Regions from separate parts of the Paenibacillus lutimineralis genome, predicted to be linked through region 1. Evidence: predicted binding sites of a transcription regulator. Region 1 holds the regulator's gene; each other region holds the start of a gene.

Region 1 (2,208 bases):
TTGGATTTTCATTAACCTTTTGAAAGCGACTAGTCTATATACGTATGCTTGAAGGTCTGGATAGAGGGGGCGACTAGCCCCTCTTTTATCTAATATTCCGGCATGATCCAGACAATTTCGCAAATGCGAACAATAAACTTCATATGTCTTTCTTCAAGTACGACATGGTCTTGTTTTACATCGATGATACATCCGTCGAGTCTGCCGCGAGTAGTTTCCAGAATGACAACTTTACCTTTAAGGGACATTAAACATTCAACAACGCATTGATCAACAGGATGAACAATGATAGATTGAGGCATGTGATGCTTATGTGGCATATTAGGCATATTTGACATACTAGTCATGGTGGGCATTTGATACATCATTGGATAACTGTTCAAAAAATTACCTCCCAGTAAATTGTATACGACATTCTATGCATTAGCCTATAAAACAAACTGGGCGGATGCCTAGAGTTTAAAATTAAAATTCATTAGACAAGTCAAATACGGACTTTGAGAACAAGAGGAGATAACAAAATAATTACAACTTAAAAGGCATCCCAGCAGGGATGCCTTTAATCCATCGTTGTAGCATTAAATCGTCAATAATCGATTGCTGCAACTTATGTAGGATTCGTCCGAACAGACGCAGTCCATTGTATAAAATCAAGATTAATGAAAATCCCGGAAGAGGCCGATGACTTTGCCGAGGATGCTTACGTGCTTCAAGCGAAGGGGCTCCATGGTTGGATTCTCCGGCTGAAGGCGGATATGATCCTTCTCTTTGTAGAAGGTCTTGACCGTGGCTTCATCTTCCTCAGTCATTGCTACGACGATATCGCCGTTGTTCGCGGTCTGCTGTTGTCTTACGATAACATAATCGCCATTATGGATTCCGGCTTCAATCATGCTGTTGCCGACAACGGACAACATGAAAATCTCGCCATCGTTCGCATAATGATTAGGCAACGGAAAGTAATCCTCTATATTCTCGGTTGCCGTGATCGGCACGCCTGCTGTTACTTTACCGACGACAGGAACGCGTGCTACCGAATGGGCGAACAGGCCGGCGCTTTCGGATTCCTCGCCAAGCAGCTCAATAGCTCTCGGTTTGGTAGGGTCGCGTCGAATGAATCCCTTCTTCTCCAGACGATCCAGATGTCCGTGTACCGTAGAGCTGGAGGCTAGTCCAACGGCTTCTCCAATTTCACGGACGGAGGGTGGATATCCTTTCGTTCGTACTTCGCTGCGAATAAATTCCAAGATTGCTTGCTGGCGGCTGGACACCTTAGACATAACCAATCAACTCCAGTTAGTAACGTTTGGAAAAATTATAACATAGAACTACCGTTCGTACAAACATAAGTTCTAACTTTATACGTTTTTGATCCCATTTCATACATATATACCGAATAGATGCCGTCGAATGATGTGAAAAAAATAGAGAACGAATGTTCGAAAAAAGTATTGAATCAAACAAGTGTTCGTGTTATATTATTTTCAGCAATAAGAACACTTGTTTGGAGTGAGGAAAATGCTTAAATATAGCACTTATAAGAGTATTTATACGGAGCCAGTTCAGAAAACTTCTATATTGCCAGGGAGACGGAGCGCCCATCTTTCTAGAACAGCTAAGAGAACGATGTTGGTGCTTGTACTACTATTGTTAACCTGTACAGGAGTGGTCTCGGCTTTTGCCTCATCGACTGATAACGCTAATAAGAAACCGTTGGAGACAGTTATTGTTATGCCGGGTGATACGTTATGGGAGATTGCTTCTGAGCATAAACCCCAGGGCAAAGACATTAGAAAATATATAGATACAATCAAGCGTGCTAATGGAAAGCATTTGAGTTCGATACAAGCTGGGGAAGTGCTGGTTCTCCCTAACTAATCAGTTGTAAGTTCGTTCTAGTAGGTCCACGGAATGAATGTCGATACCGTTTTACGATGAAGAGAAATTACTATATAATGAAGAGAGCTTGCACTAAAGGCGGCACTGCCTTGACAAGCTCTTTTTCTCATGTCAGAGTATGAATAATTACTGCTTTGCATGAGCGGTAAATACGGCTTGAATCTGAATCTCTTCTATAATATGAGGATGAGAGCTGTAATAAAAGACTAACGACTTGGGGAGGGAATTATGGATATAGAATCTGTTGTTGCACGGATCAATGAATTGGCCCGTAAACATAAATCTGATGGGTTAACCGAAGAAGAGATT
Region 2 (2,208 bases), 750 kb from region 1:
GAACCGGAGAAGCCAACAACACCAGAACAACCATCCGGCAACCGAGCTATCTTAGTAGTGACTTTGACAACAGGATTGGAAAAGGAATATGATCTCAGTATGGAAGAGGTCAATGACTTCATAGAATGGTACGAAGCTAAACAGGTGGGATCAGGAAGAGCTTCATATGCGATTGATAAGCATGATAATAATAAAGGACCTTTTATAAGCCGTAAAGACTATATTCTGTTTGACCGGATTCTAACATTTGAAGTGAGTGAGTATTAAGAATTAATAATCATTGAAAATTGTTAAAGACCACTGAGGCCAAAGTGGTCATTGTTTTATATCAGCCCCCATGTATTTCTCCATTAATACGCTACATTCCGCAGCGATGAAATTCTACAACAACTTATAGTCATGAGTGTACCCCCGGCATAAATAACGGGCATCTATCCCGTTTTTGATCCGTATTTCCTCGTACACCTTAATCCCAAGCAACCTGAATTTGCGTCGAACCTCTTTAAGATCTATCGTCACCCGATCCATGGCAGAGTCTATAAAGTTAACATATGGTCCCGGTGTCTTTATATTTTGTTCAATTATCCTTTTGTCACGCTCAAACGCGCTTAGGACTAAGGGTAGAAGCAAATACATCTTTACTAATTGCATATCTGTTGGAGTATGGTCAATTGGCATAGCATCACCCTCATAGAACGTATGTTCCTATTTTATCGCAGATAACAGTTGTTATTCAAGTGTTGAATACAAACAAATGTTCTTATATGGAGATGAAGCTTTATCTTGCCCGAGCATAAGGAAGCGATGAAGCGTCAAAGTCGGGAGGCAACAAGGAAGACAAGGCCGGTCCTGGATGTTCAAGAGTTGGAGCAGATCCAGCTGGTGTTGTCAGAATCGTTTCATGAGCACTGGTCGTGGGTCAAGATGGCTGATATCCTGTCTGCAAAGTGAAAAATAGACCGCTTGGGGAGTCTGGGCGGTCATTTTAGTACCCGTATTTTACCCGAAAATGACTCGTAGAGTCCTATTTTCTGTTGTAGAGTAAACTAATTCAAAAATGGCCTAATCCCTTATCCCATACGGGTTAAACTCGATTCCTATACACTATTGTAGAAAGACCTTTTTATTACGGTTATATTTCAGTATAATTAAATTAGCCCCGTCTGCATTTTTCTAGAGAGGATTAATCACATAATGAATGAAGTTGTCCCAAAACCGGTGAAAAATTACCGGCGTTCCAAGCCTTCCCAACCGCCTGTACGCATATACTCGCTTGGCGGGCTCGGGGAAATCGGAAAGAACATGTACGGTATTGAATTTAGAAATGAGATCATTATTATCGACGCTGGGCTGAAATTTCCCGATTCCAAGCTGTCGGGAATCGATTATATTATTCCAGATGTCAGTTATTTAGTTAAGAATCAGCATAAAATCAAAGGTTTATTTCTGACGCACGGACATGAAGATCATATTGGGGCCCTGCCTTTTGTACTCCGCCAGTTGAAGGTTCCTGTGTACGGTGGACCGTTAACGATCGGACTGGTGCGGGCGAAGCTTGAAGAATATCGAATGCTCGAACAGACGGAATTGCATGTATTTCAGGAGAATGACAGATTTGCCTACAAGCATCTCACCGTTCATTTCTTCCGCACTACACACAGTATCCCGGATGCATTCGGGATTGTCGTTGATACTCCATACGGAGCAGTCGTCCATACGGGCGACTTCAAATTCGATTTCACGCCGGAGGATCATCCGGCTAATATCGCTAAGATGGCTAGTGTTGGCAGTGAGGGTGTACTCGCCCTGCTTGCGGATAGCACGAACAGTGAGAAGGATGGCTTCACCCCTTCAGAGCATCGTGTAGGCAATGCTATTCTTGAGACCTTCCATAATTGCCATGGCCGAATTCTGTTCGCCATGTTTGCTTCTAATGTGAACCGTCTACAGCAGGTTGTCGATGCCGCCATCATGAGCAACCGCAAAATTGCCGTCATTGGACGAAGCATGGAGCGCGTATTTGCGATCGGTCAGGATCTGGGATATATCCGTGTTCCTGATGGAATGTTAATCGATATTAAGCAAATTGATAAATATGAAGACAATCGGATCTTGATTATTTGTACGGGCAGCCAAGGGGAACCGAACGCGGCACTGAGTCGGATCGCTTCTGGTGCGCATCGTTCAGTTTCCATTTATCCGGGAGAT
Region 3 (2,208 bases), 1.7 Mb from region 1:
GTAAGCATACAGAGTTTGATGACCTTTATCCCTATATGCTTGAGCATCCCCAATTCTTCTGGTATAAGCGCTATGTGGCGTGGTCGAAGCTACTGACGATTGTTGAACTGTGCGAAGAGCTTGACATGCCATGGAAAGAGGAATTCAGCTTGCAGCAGGTCGGGTATTTGGAGCAAAGAGTAATGTCTTCGAAGGTGCTCGACTTCTGGTTCGACGGCAGCAAGGAGCATGCACAACGTTAAGAGGGATAGAGGACTCCGCAAGCTGATGCGGGGTCTTTTTTTGAAGAATTATAAAGCTGGGCAGAACCGCTTCACTCGGATGGCTTCTTCCGATTTTTGATCTGCTCAGCATATTTGGGGCATATTGGAGTGAAGAGAGGAGTGAAAAGTAAATACGATGATAACAGATGAGCAGCTGAATGAGTATCGGTTGTCCGGGCAGAAGGTACGCGTGGTGAGGGATGCGCTTCCTGAGAATGATGTTAGAGGAATTATTGTTGCCTGGGATGAGACCCATGTATTGGTCCGTAGGCCAAACCGGAATATGGTCAAGCTGGACCGCAATTATTTGATTCAATCCGCTAAGGATCCTCGGCCTTCGTTCGAGGAATAAAGGCTGATAATAAGACAACTATCCTGGATGAGAGGCGAGCGCAGCCTGCATCTGGGATAGTTGTATTTGTATGTGCGGGGAATAGGAATCAGGAGTCCGAGGCGGCGCGCCTACTTGGCTGCAGGCGGCTTCTCTTGGGAGCATCTCCCCCCAGATAGGCCCGCATGCGGGAATTGATCTCATGGCGCATTCCAGCCCATAATATCCTCATCTCCCCGCGATATCCACGACAGGTATAATCGGCCCAGATTCCGTTCTCGTCCTGCCGAATCTGGTACAGTCTAATCTTACGCTTATTGAATTCAGTTTGTATCTCGGATAATACGAGGGCAGCTCGTTGTTCTCCTCCCTGGATCATCTCAACATAGATCTCAGGACTCTTCAATACACCGCTCTGTTCAATAATTCTTGCGTCCCGCTGGAATACATGGCGCACGAACTTTAAGAGCAGAGCGCTCTTGATCAAGGCAAGCTCCTCTTCAAGTATACCGGGTACGGCCATATGAACACCTTCTCCCTAAATACGAACTTATGTTCTTATTATATCCAAAATAATTAGAAATAACAATGGGATTTTCAAGCAGAGGGTATCATCAAGAAGCCTTATAGAATGAAGGGGAGCGATTATGATATTTTATTTAAAATGGTTGACTCTATAATTTAGCCGTGATATTATATACCTTGTCGCTGCGGAACACGAAGTGATCTGCGATAGACATTAGAATATGCGGTCGTGGCGGAATTGGCAGACGCGCACGGTTCAGGTCCGTGTGGGCTAACCCCCGTGGAGGTTCGAGTCCTCTCGACCGCATTACTGGCAGCAATGAGTTCAAGGGTTCGATTGCCCTTGGCTCTATACGAAGAAAACCCTTGATGATCAAGGGTTTTTTGTTTTTTTAATTGCCTCTTCAGTACTGTATATAAATGGTATGGGGGACGAATATAGAACATAATGAAAATGGGAATTATTTTGACCAAGATAACCTACAGCGTCGGGGTTCGAGGCGCTATTTTTGACTTGAAAGTTATTTCATAAATCGGATATGTGACCGAGTAAAAGTTATGCATACTTGACATAAAGCCTCGTCTTCTGAAGACGAGGCTTTTTTAATATATCATTTTAAAATTGATATTCGAAAGATTTATGCAACGCTCTTAATTTCCAACCAGAGGATTTGAAATTTCTAACAAATATTCATAACTACATATGTGTTATTTAGTCCAAAATGAAGAAGGGGTTCGCAACGACTAGGGAATAATTACTCTATATAGGAGGCAGTCAACTGATTATTTCGAGTGAGAAATATTTTTGTTGTATATTGGAAAACAAAGTGAGATATATTACAGCACAAGACATAATATTATTTTATAAGTAAATTATGGAACTACATACAAGTTTAAATAGTAATGTAAAAAGATATTTGATGTTCTTTTAATTCCAAGTAGATAAAAGTTGAATTTTGTAGAGGAGACATATTCGAGTGAAATTTAATTACTGGTCTACAAACGATCACACCTTAATTGATTTGCTCGCTAACGGATTGGACGACCTGAAAGAGTTGGATAACCAGTTGTATTCTCTTTTTTGCGTAG

Evidence for each region. Region 1 encodes LexA, which represses DNA repair genes until DNA is damaged. Its sites were predicted from a motif close to CGAACATATGTTCG; they were not measured.
Region 2: the regulator LexA is predicted to act here: its motif matches at 748-761, upstream of EI981_RS07800 (YolD-like family protein).
Region 3: the regulator LexA is predicted to act here: its motif matches at 1,140-1,153, upstream of EI981_RS19180 (YhjD family protein).

Annotation. Positions count from the first base shown of each region.
Region 1 covers NZ_CP034346.1:2,652,620-2,654,827, forward strand. The annotation lists gene EI981_RS11240 (DUF2642 domain-containing protein) at 90-383, opposite strand; gene lexA (transcriptional repressor LexA) at 657-1,280, opposite strand; gene EI981_RS11250 (LysM peptidoglycan-binding domain-containing protein) at 1,519-1,878, shown strand; gene EI981_RS11255 (DUF896 domain-containing protein) at 2,128-2,208, shown strand, end outside.
Region 2 covers NZ_CP034346.1:1,905,897-1,908,104, forward strand. The annotation lists gene EI981_RS07795 (bacterial surface protein) at 1-267, shown strand, start outside; gene EI981_RS30320 (YhjD family protein) at 382-678, opposite strand; gene EI981_RS07800 (YolD-like family protein) at 805-951, shown strand; gene EI981_RS07805 (ribonuclease J) at 1,195-2,208, shown strand, end outside.
Region 3 covers NZ_CP034346.1:4,343,087-4,345,294, reverse strand. The annotation lists gene EI981_RS19190 (hypothetical protein) at 1-242, shown strand, start outside; gene EI981_RS19185 (hypothetical protein) at 400-615, shown strand; gene EI981_RS19180 (YhjD family protein) at 704-1,117, opposite strand; tRNA gene EI981_RS19175 (tRNA-Leu) at 1,343-1,426, shown strand; gene EI981_RS19170 (serine hydroxymethyltransferase) at 2,097-2,208, shown strand, end outside.